Regions from separate parts of the Arthrobacter sp. Helios genome, predicted to be linked through region 2. Evidence: predicted binding sites of a transcription regulator. Region 2 holds the regulator's gene; each other region holds the start of a gene.
The links. The regulator Rex, encoded in region 2, represses fermentation and respiration genes when NADH is low (regulators of the CRP and FNR family bind a similar motif). The targets are predictions, from matches to a motif close to CTTGTGAANNNNTTCACAAG.

Region 1 (5,698 bases), 1.3 Mb from region 2:
GGGAGCAACACACGGGATATTGAGCCGCCGCAGCTTGCGGAGCATCTCGTACTCCCGCAGGGCCACCCGTTCGCTGGTCTCCTTGATCGCGATGAGGGAATCGCCAAGTTTGGCGAACCGTACAACGTGCCTGGAAATGCCGCGGGGGAGCGCCGCGAGGTTCTCTTTGGGCCACTCCTCCAGCGGGATGGACCAGGGGAGATCCAGCAGCGCCGGGTCCATGGAAGCAGCGGTGATATGGAGGGAACCCAGCGGAGCCTGGGACTCATCGGTCTGGTCCCGCGGGGGAGTTCCGGGCTGCTCTCGGTCCGTGGGTTCATCGCGCTGGTTGGCGCGCGCAGCTTCAGTCATGGGCGGCATGCCTTCTGTGGGCTCTGTACTAAACCGGCGGTTTGTTAAACCGGTGCGGTGGCCTTCTCCCAGCAGTCTAGTTCAGGGAAAAGGCCACCGCACTTGTACGGAACCGCCGGGCCTAGGCCTCGTCTGCGAGCCGCTCTCCCGTGCTGGTGTCGAACAGGTGCACGTGGCCCGGCTTCGGCCGGACAAACAGTGTGTCGCCCTTGGCCGGCGGCTTCCGGGCATCCACCCGGGCCGTGATCTCGTGTTCCTGGCCGTCCAGGAACGTGTGGCCGTACACGAAGGCATCCGCCCCGAGTTCCTCAACCACGTCAACTTCCACCTTCAGGCCCTCGCCTTCAGCGGCGATGTCCATGTCTTCGGGCCGCACTCCGAAGGTGACGGTGTTGCCTGCTGCGGCGTCGAGGATGCTCCGCGGAACCGGATAGACCGTGCCGCCGAAGCTGACACCGCCCTCGGTGACCGGCAGCTCGAGCAGATTCATGGCGGGTGAGCCCATAAAACCGGCGACGAACACATTCAGCGGCTTGTCATAGAGGTTGCGCGGGGTATCAACCTGCTGCAGGATCCCGTCCTTGAGGACCGCAACCCGGTCGCCCATGGTCATGGCTTCCACCTGGTCGTGGGTGACGTAGACCGTGGTGACGCCGAGGCGGCGGGTCAGGGACGCAATCTGGGTGCGGGTCTGGACGCGCAGCTTGGCGTCCAGGTTGGAAAGGGGCTCATCCATCAGGAACACCTGCGGATTGCGCACGATGGCCCGTCCCATCGCCACCCGCTGGCGCTGCCCGCCGGAGAGTGCCTTGGGCTTGCGGTCCAGGTAGTCCTCGAGGTCCAGCAGCTTTGCTGCCTCGCGGACGCGGTCAAGCCGTTCTTCCTTGGGGACGCCGGCGATCTTCAGGGCGAAGCCCATGTTGTCCGCGACGGACATGTGCGGATACAGCGCATAGTTCTGGAAAACCATGGCGATGTCGCGGTCTTTGGGAGGAACGTCGGTGACGTCACGGTCACCGATGAGAATGCGCCCGGAATCGACGTCTTCCAAGCCTGCCAGCATGCGCAGGGAGGTGGACTTGCCGCAGCCCGAGGGGCCGACGAGCACCAGGAATTCGCCGTCGGCGATTTCCAGGCTGAGGTTGTCGACTGCGGGGCGGTCAGTGCCCGGATACAGCCTTGTAGCGTGGTCGAACGTTACCGTTGCCATGGTGTTTCCCTTCACGGGCAGGTACGTGCCCGACGATCCGTTGTGAATGGGTGGATATGTATTTTTGAAGCAGCGTGATGGACGCCGTGTGGCGTCCATCACGCTTAGTATGCCACGCCTGTAAAGAGGGCAGAAGGAAACGAGGTGGCCGGGAGGTTAATTTTCGACGGCGGCGCGGCGCAGCTGCAGCAGGTGCTCCAGCACCTCGGCGAAATCCGCGGTCGAGTCCACCCGGAAACCGGCGGCGGTGGCACCCGGTCCCACCTTGATTCCCACGTCACCGCGCTGCAGTGCAGCGAACCCGTGTTCGTCCGTGACGTCGTCGCCGGCGAACAGCACGGCCTCCGCACCGGTCAGCTCACGCAGCGCGCGGATGCCTTCGCCCTTATTGGAGTGCACCACTGATGCCTCGAGCACCCGCTTGCCGTCCGTCACCTGTACGCCGTCGAGCTCGCCCAGCCGGATGCGGGCGGCATCAACCGCCGCGGAGGCGACGTCGTCGGGGGCTCCCCGGGTATGCAGGACGACGCCGGCAGGTTTGTCCTCTAGCCGGCACCCCGGCGAAGCGTCCACCACGGACGCAACGGCCTGCCGGGCACGGGCCAGCAGTTCCGCCTGCTCCGGCGTGAGCTGCAGCGGCTGCGCGTTGGGCCCGGTCCAGGTCTCAGCTCCATGGCTGCCGACCAGCAGTGTTTCCGGCTCGGGGCTGGCAGCGTGGCGCAGGCTTGCCAGTGCCCGCCCGGAAATCAGGGCGGTTGAGGTGTGCGGCATACCCGCCAGTGCGCGGAGCGCGGCGGCTGCTGCCGGCAGCGGCCGGGCATCTTCGGCGCGTTCAACGAGCGGTGCCAGGGTGCCGTCGAAGTCCACGGCGACCAGCAGCTCGTCAGCTGTGGCCAGAGTGGCCAGGGCGGTGCGGAGCTCCATGGGGATCATCGCTGCTCACCTTCCATCCGCAGGGCGCTGAGGAAGTTCTGGGACCAGCGCTCGACGTCGTTCTGCAGGACCTGCCGCCGCATCAGGCGCATCCGGCGCTGGGCCTCGCGGGGCTGCATGCTGATCGCGTTGACGATCGCGTCTTTCAGCCGGTCAATGTCGTGCGGGTTGACCAGCACGGCTTGCCGCAGCTGATCTGCGGCACCGGCGAACTCGCTGAGCACCAGGGCACCGGTGTTCTCAGTGCGGGCCGCCACGTATTCCTTGGCGACCAGGTTCATGCCGTCCCGCAGGGCGGTCACCAGCATGACGTCCGAAGCCAGGTAGAGGGCAACCATTTCCTCCACCGGGTAGGAGTGGTGCAGGTAGCGGATGGCTGTGTTGCTCATCGTGTCGTACGTGCCGTTGATCCGGCCCACGGTGCCTTCGACCTCTTCGCGCAGCAGCCGGTACTGTTCCACGCGCTCGCGGCTGGGGCTGGCGACCTGGATCAGGGCCGCGTCCTCCACGCTGATCCGGCCGTCTTCCAGGAGCTCGCCGTAGGCCTTCAACCGGTGGCTGATGCCCTTGGTGTAGTCCAGGCGGTCCACGCCGAGCAGGATGACTTCGGGATTGCCGAGCTCGCGGCGGATCTGCTTGGAGCGCTCGATGACGTCCTCGCGCTTGGCGAGTTCGGTGATCTGGTGAACATCGATGGAGATCGGGAAGGCCTCGGCACGCGAAACGTAGCTGGAGCCGTCCTCGCCGGTGACGTGCACCTGCTGCTGGCGGACCGAATGCCCGGCGAACCGGCGGACGCAGCGCAGGAAGTTCGCGGTGTCGCTGGGACGCTGGAAACCGATCAGGTCCGCGCCGAGCAGGCCGGCGATGATGTCCTTGCGCCAGGGCAGCTGGGCGAAAATCTCCAGCGGAGGAAACGGAATGTGGTTGAAGAACCCGATCTTCAGGTCCGGCCGGAGGCTGCGCAGCAGCTGCGGCACCAGCTGCAGCTGGTAGTCCTGCACCCAGACAGTGGCACCCTCGGCGGCGACCTCGGCGGCGGCTTCAGCGAAGCGGCGGTTCACCGTGCGGTAGGAATCCCACCAGGTCCGGTGGAACTCCGGCGGGGCGATGACGTCGTGGTAGAGCGGCCAGAGCGTGGCGTTGGAGAAACCCTCGTAGTACAGCTCCACCTCGGAGGCGCTCAGCGGCACCGGACGCAGGTGCATGTTGCCGTGGTCGAAGGGTTCCAGGGATTCGTCCGGCGCTCCATGCCAGCCAACCCACGCGCCGTCGGCCTTTGCCATCACCGGAGCCAGGGCCGTGACCAGCCCGCCGGGGGAGCGGCGCCAGGAGTCTCCGTTGCCGTCTGATACCCGGTCTACGGGCAGCCGGTTGGAGACCACAATGAAGTCGTAATCGCCGTACCCGTCCGTTGAAATCTCTGTTTTCGATTCCGCGGCAACAGCGTTCACTTTTTGCACTCCTAAGTCGACTTGTCTCTTTGCCACTCTATCCAACCGGGGAAACTTTGTACCGCCCCGAAACGTTGTCGATGGGGTGCGGGGATATCGTTGTCCCTGAAGCACTGTGTTGCCCGATGCCGCCGTGAGGGCGGCCGCTTGAGAGACATGAGGAAATATGAGTGACCGGAACCCCAAGCCGACCAAGGCTGACCGTCAAGCTGCAGCGCGCGAAAAGGCCCGTGCCCTGCGTGAGGCGCAGCTGAAGAAGGAACGCCGCAACAAGCTCCTGACACGCTGGGGCATTGTGGTCGGGATCGTCGCGGTCCTCGTGATCATCGCCGTCGTCGTCATCAACAGCGTCCGCGGCGGCATCCCGGATGCAGGTCCGGCACCTGCCAACGGCAACATTAACGGCGGCATTACCCTCACCTCGTCCTCCACATTGGAACCGACGGAGCCGCTGGAAGTGGACGTCAATAACCTGCCCGAGGCAACGACCACCAACGCCGCCGGCGAAACCGTTCCCGCCGGCGTCGAAGCAGCAGCGCCGGGCGAACCCGTCCAGATCGTGGAGTACGTGGACGTCAACTGTGTGCACTGCGCTGACTTCGCCTCCACTTACGGGTCCCAGATCGAATCCTGGCTCGACGCCGGCGAGGTCACGTACGAATACCGCACGGTTGCCTTCCTGGACCGCGGTTCACCCACGAACTACTCCTCGCGCGGCGCCAATGCCGCTGCCTGCGTGGCTGATTCCAGCCCCGAGTCCTACTGGGGCTTTATGAAGGCGATCTTCGCGCAGTACCCGAACGGCGAAATCGACAACGCTGCGATGGTCGATATGGCCGAGGCTGCCGGTGCCACGGACGTCCAGGACTGCATCAGCAATGATGGTTTCCGCACCTACGTGAAGTACGCAGACTCCATGGCCCGCGCGGCCGAGGTAAGCGGCACCCCGACCGTCTACATCAACGGTTCCGAGGGCGACCTGAACACCTTCGTCGAGACGGTCCAGGCCGCGATCGACGCCAATAAGGCAGAGGCCGCTGCCTAGTACCACCTGATTGCCGGGGTGCCCTCCGGAACGGAACAGTGAGTGGTTTCGTTCCGGAGGCTGCTCTGGGCTAATCTTGTCTAGCGCTGTTTAGTCGGTTGGTTGTTGACCGGCGACGACGGCGCGGGGCCGGTTTTCCGGCCATGCCTCCTTAGCTCAGTTGGCCAGAGCACCTGTCTTGTAAACAGGGGGTCGCCGGTTCGAATCCGGCAGGGGGCTCCACTGCTTTTCCAAACCCCTCCTGTTAGGCGTTACGCCCGAACAGGAGGGTTTTTTCATGGGTGCTGCCGGGCGGCGGGCCGGTGTTCGGCGACACGCGTTCCCACTCTATGTAGCCTCCTGTGCCCAGTGGGGTCACACCAGTCACTCCAGTGCACAAACAGTGGGAACCCGTGCGGCAGGCAGCTGGCGAACTGCGACTGCCGTGGCAGCAGTCAGGATGAGCGCCGTGATGCCGCAGAGGATCAGGGCAACTTCCGGTGAGTGCTGATCAATGAGGGCACCGGCAACTGAAGCTGACACCGCTGCGCCTAGGTTCACTGAGGTATTAATCCAGCTCGATGCCTCGGTGCGGGCTGCCGGGGCGGTCACGCTGTCCGCGGCTAAATACCCGGTGATGAGTGATGGGGCCAGGAAAAGGCCGGCTGCTATCAGGACAGCAACCATGGCGGGAGTCGAACTGACGAGGGCCAGGAGGATGGTGCC
Region 2 (5,698 bases):
GCCTTCGAAGCGGTTCTCAGCTTCCAGGATCCGTTCATCGGTGGAGATCTCCAGCCCGAGTGCCGACGCGATGGGCGCAGCCGTTTCCTGGGCACGGGTCAGGGGCGAGGCGACCAGGTGCACCAGCTTTGCGCCGCCGCTGCGTTGCTCCTGAAAATAGGACGCTACGCGGCGCGCCATCTCCTGGCCCAGGGCTGAAAGGTGGAATTCGGGCAGGCGGCCATACAGAACACCGTCCGGGTTGAAGACTTCGCCGTGGCGGACGAGGTGGATCGAGGCTCGGGACATGACTTCAAGTCTCGCAGAGACACCTGTGAAGATTAAATCTTCACAATCACTTGAACCTTTGAGCAATGTGTGTCAAGCTTGATGCAAATGCATCTACTGGTAGCGTTGCAACCGCAGCACTGCCGACTATCACAGGAGTAAAAACATGATCCCCACCGGTCTTAACGCAGGCACCTGGAACCTCGACTCTTCCCACAGCGAGGTCGGCTTCACCGTCCGCCACGCCGGCATCAGCAAGGTCCGCGGCAGCTTTGACAAGGTCACCGCCGTCCTGGAGGTCGGCCAGAGCCTGAGCGATTCGAAGCTCAGCGCCGTGATCGACGCTGCGTCCTTCAACTCCAACGACGCCAACCGCGACGCCCACATCAAGAGCGCTGACTTCTTCGACGTTGAGCAGTTCCCGGAACTGTCCTTCACCGCCACGGGTGTTGAAGGTTCGGGCGAAAACTACAAGGTCACGGGCGATCTCACCATCAAGGGCATCACCCACCAGGTCACCCTGGACGTTGAGTTCAACGGCGTTGCTGTTGACCCCTTCGGCGCCACCCGCGCCGGTTTCGCCGGGACCACCTCCATCAGCCGCAAGGAGTTCGGCCTGACCTGGAACGCAGCCCTCGAAACCGGCGGCGTACTGGTCGGCGACAAGGTCACCATCAACCTGGACGTAGCCTTCGTCGCTGCGTAAGCATTCCGCTTCCCACCCGCGAAAGGCCCGGAACGCCCTACGGCGTACCGGGCCTTTCGCATACCCGGTTCACCCGCGCGGGGTCCGGGAGCAGGTGTTCCAGGTCTCCCGTGCGGTGTGGAGGGCTAGACTGGAGCTGACTTCGCAGACGGGGGATCTGCCCACTGACCGGCACTGACCAGGCACCATCCTCCGGCAGACCATCCACACGGCAGGCGGCTGACATGAGCACTCCCAACACCCCCGAACCCCATGACCCCCAACGCACTGAAGGAACGCCCGCCGGCAGTCCTGGTTCCCAGGGTGTCAACGGCAGCGATCAGGGCCAGGGCAGCGGACCGGCTCCGCAGCGCCCCGAGCCGCGCTACGGACAGTACAGCCAGCCCGAACAGCCTCAGGTCCCTCCGCATGCCGGCCAGCCGGACCAGCCGGGGACACCAGCGCAGCCGGACCAGCAGGGCAGCTACGGACAGGGCCCAGCGGGCCAGCAGCCCGGCGCCTACGGCCAGAATCAGTACGGGCAGGGCCAGTACGGCCAGAACCAGTACGGGCAAGGCCAGCAGCCCGGCACATATAGCCAGGGCCAGTATGGGCAAGGGCAGTATGGCCAGACGCCGTACGGATACCAGGCCGCGCAGCCCTCGGGTTATGCCTACCCCGGCGGGCCGGCCAGCCAAGCCGGGCCTAAGGGGCCGGCCCCGCGTGAGGTGATGATCGGTTTCTGGCTCATCCTGGCCGCCGGCGTCCTGGCCTTCATCAACAACCTGATTACGTCGTTCAACCTTCCGGACCTGCTCACCCCCTCCCAGATCCAGGATCTTCGGCAGACAAACATCGATGTCCAGGATGTCAGTGGATTCCTGATTACCTTCTCGGTCGTCATCGCCCTGATTGGTTTGGGGCTGTACGTCCTGATCGCGCTGTTTGTCCGAAAGGGCCACAACTGGGCACGCATTGTCGGGACCGTCTTTGCTGCCTTCTCCATCTTCGGCCTGCTGGTTTCCCTCCCGGCCTACTTCATGTCGGCACTGGGGATCCTGTCCCTGCTGTCCACTTTGGTCGGAATCGCGGGCATCGTGATGCTCTACCTCAAGCCCAGCAATGCCTTTTTCCAGCGGCACCAGTACAACCCGTACCGCCCGTACTAAAGCAGGTTGCAACAATCTAGCCGAAGGCAGTGCGGGTTCACCGCCGAAGTGGTCACAGCAGGGAGCCGGGGACGTAGCGTTTAATGCTCCACGGGGGCCTGCGGGTTCTTCGTGGAGCACCACTTTCCGGTCTCCTGAAGGCGGCGACGACTATGACGACTCCCCCTGCAGCACCCGATTCTCCCGGCGCTGTCCCGAGTACCCAGGGAACGGGTTCCGCGCATCAGCGCAGCGCGGTCCGGCGAAACCGGCACAGCGCCGAAGCTTCAGCGGAACTGGACGCGCCGGACCACGCAGCACCCAATGCATCCCAGGGCCGCCAGTGGCGGCCCTGGCCAAGCATCGCGCTCAGGCAGGCAATCCACGGCAGATCCGCGTCCAGGCGGCGCGCCACCGCAGCCCACCGGTCCCGTGAGCTGGAGCTCGAGGTATCCGGGACGGCAGCTCAGTCCGCCGCCGGTTCCGGCGCTGACTTCACCGGGCCCGGCGCTGGGTCCACCGGGTCCACCCGGTCCGGCGCAGAGTCCGGCGCACCTGCTGCTGATCCGGGCCTGGACCTGACCACCGCCCGGCGGCCGCGGCGCCAGGCGGCGGAAGCCCAGCCAGCGGCTAAGCTGCCGCCCCGTCCGGAGCATCCGCCCGCTCCCGCGCCCGAACCTCCCCGGCGGCTCCCGGACCGCCGTCCGCGGCTCCGGGCCCCCTTTGCTGTCAACGTTGCTGCCGTCCTCATAGCAGCAGCCGGTGCCCTGCTCCTGGTTGTGGGATTCCGGGCCGCCCTGGACCCCGGCAGGCCCTTCCCTGACGTAGCCCTGCAGCTCCAGCAGCTCAAGGTCCCGCCTGAATCTGTGCTTGCCGTGGTGCGGGTCGCCGATGCCGCCGTCGCGGTCGTGACGTTTGGTCTCTACATTTTCCTGGCCACCCTCGTCCGCGAGGGCAGGAACTGGGCGAGGGTGTGCTGCTGCCTGCTGATCACGGCATCCCTCTTCTTTGGGATCAGGGACAACCTGTCACAGCATGTCGGCGCGGCCCTGCTTGCGGGTACCGGCCTGGCGCTTACTTTCCTGCCGCGCGCAGCTCGTTATTTCGCTCAGCGCCGGTCCGGTCCGCTGCAGCGGTAGGCAGCGGCAGCCTGCCGTGAGGATGCGGTGGTTCAGGGGTCAGGATTGAGCGGTACAGAGGTCAGCGGAGCAGTCGCGCCTGGGCGTCCGTAGCCAGGGCGGAAACCTGGGCCCGCTGTGCGTGGTAGGCCAGGATCTGCAGCTCCGTTGCCATGTCGACTTTTCGGATCTGCACTTCCGCGGGAGCCTGCAGGACCACGGGGGCGAAGCTCAGGATGCTCGTGATCCCGGCATCCACCAGCCGGTCGCACATCCCCTGAGCTGCTTCCGCAGGCACAGCCAGCACGGCCATGTTGGCCCGGGTTTTTTCCAGGATGCTTTCCATCGCCTCGACCGGACTGATCCTGAGCCAGCCGACCTCCTGGCCGACTGCCATCTGGTCCGCGTCGAACAGGGCCACCACTTCAAAGCCGCGGGAACCGAATCCGGGATATCCGGCAAGTGCACGGCCCAGGTGTCCGGCCCCCACAATTGCCACGCGCCAGTCCAGTGTCAGGCCCAGGGCCGCGGAAATCTGCCCGCTCAGGTAGGGAACGTCGTAGCCTACGCCGCGGGTGCCGTAGGAGCCGAGATACGAAAGGTCTTTCCGCAGTTTGGGGGAATTGACCCCGGCGGCCTCGGCCAGTTCCTCGGAGGAGACCCGTTCGATCCCTTCCGTCATCATGGTGCCCAGCACCCTGAGGTAGACGGTCAGCCGGGCAAGGGAAGCAGGTGGGATGTGCCGCCCGTGGCCAGATGCCGCCGGGCTGACCAGGTCTCGTTCATCCGGGATACTCACTTCTGCAACTCCGTCATGTCCTCAGCACCGGGTCGGTCCCTGCGGACCGCCGGCCCGGTAATTTCCCACTCTAGGACCGCTGCTGCTGCCTGACCAAGTGGGTTTTGCCATCCGTGTCCCCCATGCGGCTGCGTATTACGCGGCCAGCAGGCGCCGGAGCCGCGCCTCATCGATCTGCCAGAAATCACGCTGGACCCCGTCAATCATCAGCACCGGGATCTCCTCCGCGAAGCGGTCCAAAAGATCCGGGTCCTGCTCGATTGACCTTTCCTGCCAAGGAATCCCGAGGTCCTTCGAGACCCGGTCAACGATCTGCCTGGCATCTTCGCAGAGGTGGCAGCCGGGGCGGGTGAGCAGGAGGAGGTCGGGAACCGAGGGGCGGGAGCCGGGATCATTCATGACATCAAAGATAGTCCCCTGCGCGGCACGTCGGCGCGGGCCTTGTGTTTTTCAGTAGACTCAATGCATGCCCCGATCCCGTGCCATCCGAGCCGCTGATTCACCGGCCGCGGCAGGTACCCCGGGAGAAGCAGCGTTTTTCGACGTCGACAACACACTGATGCGCGGCGCCAGCCTGTTCCATGTGGCGCGGAAAATGTACCAGCGCAGGGTCTTCACCCTCCGTGAAGCGGCGGGCTTCGCCGCTAAGCAGCTGCGGTTTATGCTCCAGGGCGAGAACCTGAAAGACGTCCACAGCGTGCGCGATGCCGCGCTGGCCTTCGCGACCGGGCTCGCCGCCGAGGACGTCCGGACGCTGGGCGAAGAAGTCTACGACGAGATGATCGTTTCCAAGATCTGGCCTGGGACCAGGGCGCTGACCGAGCAGCATATGAAGGCCGGGCGCCCGGTCTGGCTGGTGACCGGAACTCCCGTGGAGGTGGCGTCGGTGATCGCGAGCCGGCTGTCCCTGACCGGGGCCCTGGGCACGGTCAGCGAAGTAACCGATGGCCTCTACACCGGGCGCCTGGTTGGCGAGTTCCTGCACGGCCCGGCCAAGGCCGAGGGCGTCCGGGTCCTGGCCAAGCAGGAGGGGCTGGACCTCTCCCGCTGCTGGGCCTACAGCGACTCCTTCAACGACGTTCCGCTGCTGACCCTCGTTGGCCACCCCGTAGCCATCAATCCCGATGCCCGCCTGCGCCGGCACGCCCGGGAACACAACTGGCCGGTCTACGATTTCCGGTCGGGCCGCCGGGCCGCAACGTTCGGGCTCAAGACCGCATCCGTGGCCGGGGCTGCCTACGGACTGTGGCGGGGGTTCTCCTGGGTCCGCTCACGCTGACACCCTGCGCACAGCACCCGGGGCACCAGGATGAAGGTACAGCGCTGAAGCAACGGCGTTAAAAAGCTGAAGCCCGCCTAATCCTTATCGGACGGCGGGCTTCTGCGGCACGAAGAAGAATCTACTTCTTATTACGGCGCTGGTGGCGGGTCTTGCGAAGCAGCTTGCGGTGCTTCTTCTTGGCCATACGCTTGCGGCGCTTCTTAATAACTGAACCCACAGAGTCCTCACAAACTGAAATAGGAGCCATGCCGGTCCCGGGGGCCTGAGGCCTAATGGCCCGCGCAGCTTCGGTTCCGGCAGATACTAGCCATGATTGAAACGTTCCTTAACAGGGTACCGCCTTCACGCAGCCTTTCCGGACAGCGTCAGGGCGAACCCGCGGCCGGTTACGGCCGGCCG
Region 3 (5,698 bases), 790 kb from region 2:
AGGTTCCGGGTTCTGCTCCGGATCCGGAGGAGGATGTCGAGGGCTGCCTGTCCGTTCCCGGCGAGAATTTCCCCCTGCAGCGTGCTGACTGGGTGCGGATAAGCGGCAAGGATGAGAACGGCAAGCCCGTGCAGTTCGAGGCCACCGACTGGTTTGCCCGGGTCCTGCAGCACGAGTACGACCATCTGGATGGAAAGCTCTACGTGGACCGCCTCAATGAGCGCTGGGGGCGCAAGGCGCGCAAGGTTCTCAAAGCGAACGGCTGGGGTGTTCCGGGTCTGACCTGGATGCCCGGGGTTGATCCGGACCCGTTCGGTCACTAATCCACCATTTTGTAAACATAAAAGCAGTGCCCTTCCGGATTCCCGGGAGGGCACTGCTTTTGTGTGCAGCGATCTGGACTAGACCGTGGCGACCAGTTCCTCGGCGCGGGGGAAAGCCGGCGGGTTCACATGCGCCATTTCTTCCAGCACACGGATGACCTGGCAGCTGTAGCCGTATTCGTTGTCGTACCAGACATACAGGATGGCGTTCTTACCGTTGGAGATAGTGGCAAGCCCGTCGACGATACCGGCACGCTTGGAGCCGACAAAATCGCTGGAAACGACCTCGGGAGAGTCGATGTAGTCGATCTGCTTGTGCAGTTCCGAATTCAGCGACGTCTCGCGCAGGAAGGTGTTCAGCTCATCCTTGGTGGTCTCGGTGTCCATGTTGACGTTCAGGATGGCCATGGAAACATTCGGGGTGGGCACCCGGATGGCGTTGCCGCTGAGCTTGCCGGCGAGCTCAGGCAGGGCCTTGGCAACTGCCTTGGCTGCGCCGGTTTCGGTGATGACCATATTCAGGGCGGCGGAACGTCCGCGCCGGTCACCCTTGTGGAAGTTGTCGATCAGGTTCTGGTCATTGGTGAACGAGTGCACCGTTTCCACGTGCCCGTTCACGATCCCGTACTTCTCGTTGAGCACCTTCAGCACCGGGGTGATGGCGTTGGTGGTGCAGGACGCCGCGGAGAGAATCGTGTCCTCATCGGTGATGCCCTGGTGGTTGATGCCATGAACGATGTTCTTCAGGTCGCCCTTGCCCGGGGCAGTCAGCAGGACCCGCGCGGCGCCCGTGGCGGCCAGGTGCTGGGCCAGCCCTTCTTCGTCGCGCCAGCGGCCGGTGTTGTCGACCACAATGGCGTTGTTGATCCCGTAGGCCGTGTAGTCCACGGTGGCTGGATCGTTGGAGTAGATGACCTGGATCAGGGTGCCATTGGCGAGGATGGTGTTGTTTTCCTCGTCAACCGTGATGGTGCCGGGGAAGGCCCCGTGCACGGAGTCACGGCGCAGCAGGCTCGCCCGCTTGACCAGGTCGTTTTCGGCACCCTTGCGGACCACGATGGCTCGCAGCCGCAGGCCCTGTCCCCCGCCTTCGTGGTCGATCAGGATACGGGCCAGGAGGCGTCCGATGCGTCCGAAGCCATAGAGGACGACGTCGGTGCTGGTCCGCTCGTCGGCGCCGCGCTTGCCTGCCACATCCGCAAGCTCCGAGCGCAGGAAGTCCAGCAGGGAGCTGCCGTTTCCTTCGCGCTGATATTTTGCGTTCATCCTGGCCAGGTCCACGGAGGCTGCACCCAGTTCCAGCTCGGTCAGTGCCTGCAGGATCGGCAGGGTCTCGGCAATGGGCAGCTCAGCGTCGTCGATCTGCCGGGCGAAGCGGTGCGCCTTCAGAATGTCGATAACGGAGCGGTTGACCAGCGGGCGGCCGTGGACCGAGGTAACAACGCTGTTCTCCCGGTAGAGCCGGCCAATGAGAGGGATCATGGCTTCTGCCATCGCCTCCCTGTCCATCCACGCATCCAGGCAGGTATCGGACTTCTGGCTCACAGATCTTCACATCCTTTGTCTCAGCCGGCACTGCTTTGTACCGGTTGGTAAGGCCGGCAGCGCACGCGCCGCCGGCAAGCCCTTTGCAGGGCCGGGTCTACGTAGTTCGCCGCAGTGAAACAGGCGGCAGACAATAACTAAGTGTATTAGGCCACAGCGGGGCTTCCTGAACGCGGCAGGAGATGTTTATCACAAGCAGGGCTGCTGAAGACGGCATTCATGTTCCGTGCAGGACCGCTGCCGGTGCCGGCAGCTGCCCTGGCTATTTTTCCAGCAGCGCTTCCGTGCCCTTGGTTCGCTCCGCTTCATTTCCCGCGTGCTGCGGAGCAGTTGGGAAGGCTTCCGGACGGGCAGTTTTGCCCGCCCCTTCCGGTGTGGTTTCGGCTGGTTCCGGTCCGGGATCCAGGTCCTCCAGATGCCGGACTCCCCGCAGGGGGCCCGCCGCAGCGACCAGCGGCGCCACGAGTGCGATGGCAATTCCTGTCACGATGCCGCCCCGTACTCCCACCGTGCTGGCCAGCACTCCGGCTACCAGTGATGCCACGGCAAGCATCCCCCAGCTCACCATGCGGGTGGCCGATCCCAGCCGTCCCATCATGTCCGGCGGGCAGACACGCTGCCGGAAGCTTGTGGAGACCACAATGTTCATGGAGATGGCCAGCCCGGTCAGGAACAGCCCGAAGAAGCCAGGCAGCATCCCCCACCCCGGCGTCATCAACAGCAGCGAGGCATACCCGGCCACAGCGGGAAACATGGAATAGCGCCAGACAACGCCTGAGCCGAAGCGGTCGGTCAGCCACTTCACGGTTAGCCCGCCCAGCGTTCCGCCGAGAGCGGTGGCAGCCATGAGGAACCCCAGCCAGGTCCCGTTCTGGCCCAGCGTGCGGACGACAAGAAGGACCAGAAGCGAGACAACGATATTGCCGCCAAGATTCCACAGGGCTGCCACCAGCAGGAGGACACGCAGGGGCGTGGTGCTCAACGTGTAGCGCAGGCCTGAGCCCATCTCCCGCCAGATGCGCCGTTTCCCGAAGGCTGCCGGGGGTGTCTGCTCGTCCACCTTCAGCCGCAGGATCGCCGCGAACGAAGCAATCGAGGCGGCAACCTGCACCAGGAGTGAGTTGGACGCGCCGACGGCGGTGGTCAGCCACCCGCCGAGTCCGCGCCCTACGGCGTCGGCTGAGGCCCCGGAACCCGTCATCAGGCCGTTTCCCTCAATCAGTTCTTCCCGCTCCACCGCCCGCGGGATAAGCGCAGCCTCAGCAAGCGTGAAGTACACGGCTGCCAGCCCGGTCAGGAAGGACACCACGAACAGCTGGGGCGTTGACAGCACTCCCAGCCAGTAAGCCACAGGGAGGGTTGCCAGCAGCAGGACCCGGAGCACCAGTGAGATGAGGATGACGGGACGCCGGCGGTGCCTGTCCACGATCACGCCAACGGGCAGCCCGAACAGCAGCCAGGGCAGGAACACCATGCCGGATAGGGCCGCTACGGCAAAGTCACTGGCCCCCAGCTCGACAGCGGCAATGATGGGAAGGGCGATCGCCGTGACGGATCCCCCGAGGATTCCCACGGTCGAGGAAAGCCACAGGGCCCGGAAATTAGCATTGCGGAGCACCAGGTGCTTTCTCGGTGCCGGGTTCGAGACCATTGCCACAGAATAGCCGAGGCCCATGCCAATGCATGACACGGCATGCCCGTGTGGAAAAGTCAGGCAAAATACCGGCGAAACAGGCAACCTGGGTTGTGCGCGGAGCCCGCCGGGCTAAATAATAATCGGCCGGCAACTCACGCGGTACAAATTGTGCAGTACTGCTGGCCGGTGGGGACGGGCTGGCCGATAAGCCGGGTTTTGTGCCTGCCGGCTGTTTCCAGCCGGAAGGTGGCAACCATCCATCTGGGGGCACCGTTGCCGGTACCCTCTAGCGGCCTACCCGGATACTCAGGCGGGCAGCCCTCAAACGCATCCTGTATGGCCTTGCTCCGGGTGGGGTTTACCTAGCTGTCCCGGTCACCCGGGACACTGGTGGTCTCTTACACCACCGTTTCACCCTTACCCGCGGATCAACGCGGGCGGTCTCTTCTCTGTGGCACTTGCCTGCGGGTTTCCCCGAGTGGGCGTTACCCACCACCCTGCCCTGCGGAGCCCGGACTTTCCTCGCCAGGTCCGGCAGCACCGTCCTGACGCGATTGCCTGGCCAACCCGTCCTTCGGTCAATGGTACCCGGCAGCGGAACGTACGATTAATCAGTGCTGATTCTGCTGCCGCCCTCTGAAGGCAAAACACGCCCCGCCGACGGCCCCGTCCTGGACCCTGGGCTGCTCCGCTTCCCGGAACTCACCGATGCCAGGAAGCTCACATTCTCCGCCCTGATGGAGGCCAGTGCCTCCCCCCAGGCGCTGCAGGTCCTGGGGGTCGGCGCCACCCTGGCCGCGGAGGTGGAGCGGAACGCCGCCCTCGACAGCGAGCCCTGCGCTCCGGCCCACCAGGTCTATTCCGGTGTCCTCTACGACGCGCTTGGCTACGGTTCGCTGACGGCCAGCCAGCGCCGACGCGCGGATGACGCCGTTTTGGTGATGTCAGCGCTGTGGGGTGCCATCGGTTTCTCCGATCCGATTCCGGCCTACCGGCTGTCCATGGGAACGAATCTGCCAGGCGTCGGGCGGCTGGCTGCCTTCTGGAAAGCCGTGCAGACGGAACCGCTGGATGACTACGCGGCCGGACACCTGATCGTGGACTGCCGCTCCAGCACCTATGCCGCGGCGTGGCGGCCGGACCCGGCCATCACAGCGGCTGTTAACGTCTTCCAGATCCGCGGCGGTGAACGGAAAGTAGTGTCCCATTTTGCCAAGCACACGCGCGGGGAAATTGCCCGGCATCTGCTGACGCGCGGCGAAGCGGCGCCCGCCACCGTCGGGGAACTGCGTGAGGCGGCCGCCGAGAAGTGGGAAACCGAGCTTGTCCCGGCATCCGGCCGCAAACCGCATCAGCTGAACCTGATCCTCCCCGAGGGCTAGGGGCGGTCCGCCACCAGCTCGACTTCAAAGCCGTCGGCGTTTTCGAGGTACGCCGCATAGTGGTCCGGACCCCCGGCGTGTGGATGCCTGTCGCTGAAGAGCAGCTTCCAGCCGTGGGTTGCCGCCCGGCGGGCCAGCAGATCGACGTCGGCCGGCGAGCCCGCGCCGAAAGCCAGGTGATTCAGCCCGGGCCGGCGCCGTTCATGGTCGGCAGGGAGGACGTCAGGACCTGCCTCGATCACGATGTAACCGCTGAGGCCCTGCCAGCTGGCCCCGGTGGCCCATGAATCGCGCCTGGCGAACCCAAGCCGCTCCAGCAGCCAACCCAGGCTGGCTTCGGCCCGGGCGAAGTCCCTGACCCAGATCTCCGTGTGGTGCAGCCGGCCGGTTGCGCCGGCCGGAGCGGCCGGCTCCTGGCCGGCGGTCGTCTCTTCTGCAGCAGCACCGGTTACGGCAGCAGTGGAAGCCCCCTTGGATGCGGCCTTCCCTTTGAGCTCCCGCTGTTTCCAGGGAACCCCCGCCATTCCGGCATCCATTGCTTCATTGGAAAGCCGGTCCGCGTCCTTGTTAATCTCGCGCGGGATCCACTGGTACTTGACCCTTCGGGGGTCAACGGTGGACCGGGCCTGCGCTGCGAGCCGCTGCATGTCCTCGTGCTTGATCTTCCAGCGGCCGCTCATCTGCTCGACTACGAGCTTTGAGTCCATTTTCGCCAGAATCCAGGCGTTCGGATCAATTTCGTGCGCCAGTTCCAGGGCAGCGATCAGCCCTGAATACTCTGCGACGTTGTTGGAGACGATGCCCAGGTACTG

Region 1: ugpC (sn-glycerol-3-phosphate ABC transporter ATP-binding protein UgpC) is a predicted target of Rex. The motif match lies at 1,601-1,620, and genes of this name have one in related genera.
Region 3: ArtHe_RS07915 (glyceraldehyde-3-phosphate dehydrogenase) is a predicted target of Rex. The motif match lies at 2,045-2,064, and genes of this name have one in related genera.

Annotation. Positions count from the first base shown of each region.
Region 1 covers NZ_CP095402.1:6,145-11,842, forward strand. The annotation lists gene ArtHe_RS00025 (DUF4032 domain-containing protein) at 1-351, opposite strand, end outside; gene ugpC (sn-glycerol-3-phosphate ABC transporter ATP-binding protein UgpC) at 473-1,561, opposite strand; gene otsB (trehalose-phosphatase) at 1,718-2,494, opposite strand; gene ArtHe_RS00040 (trehalose-6-phosphate synthase) at 2,491-3,948, opposite strand; gene ArtHe_RS00045 (thioredoxin domain-containing protein) at 4,115-4,993, shown strand; tRNA gene ArtHe_RS00050 (tRNA-Thr) at 5,139-5,215, shown strand; gene ArtHe_RS00055 (MFS transporter) at 5,357-5,698, opposite strand, start outside.
Region 2 covers NZ_CP095402.1:2,560,155-2,565,852, forward strand. The annotation lists gene ArtHe_RS11575 (histidine phosphatase family protein) at 1-288, opposite strand, end outside; gene ArtHe_RS11580 (YceI family protein) at 434-973, shown strand; gene ArtHe_RS11585 (hypothetical protein) at 1,198-2,121, shown strand; gene ArtHe_RS11590 (hypothetical protein) at 2,274-3,239, shown strand; gene ArtHe_RS11595 (redox-sensing transcriptional repressor Rex) at 3,301-4,017, opposite strand; gene ArtHe_RS11600 (glutaredoxin family protein) at 4,153-4,416, opposite strand; gene ArtHe_RS11605 (HAD-IB family hydrolase) at 4,484-5,296, shown strand; gene ArtHe_RS11610 (AURKAIP1/COX24 domain-containing protein) at 5,418-5,516, opposite strand.
Region 3 covers NZ_CP095402.1:1,767,476-1,773,173, forward strand. The annotation lists gene ArtHe_RS07910 (peptide deformylase) at 1-323, shown strand, start outside; gene ArtHe_RS07915 (glyceraldehyde-3-phosphate dehydrogenase) at 402-1,868, opposite strand; gene ArtHe_RS07920 (MFS transporter) at 2,131-3,486, opposite strand; RNA gene rnpB (RNase P RNA component class A) at 3,694-4,074, opposite strand; gene ArtHe_RS07930 (peroxide stress protein YaaA) at 4,119-4,886, shown strand; gene ArtHe_RS07935 (reverse transcriptase-like protein) at 4,883-5,698, opposite strand, start outside.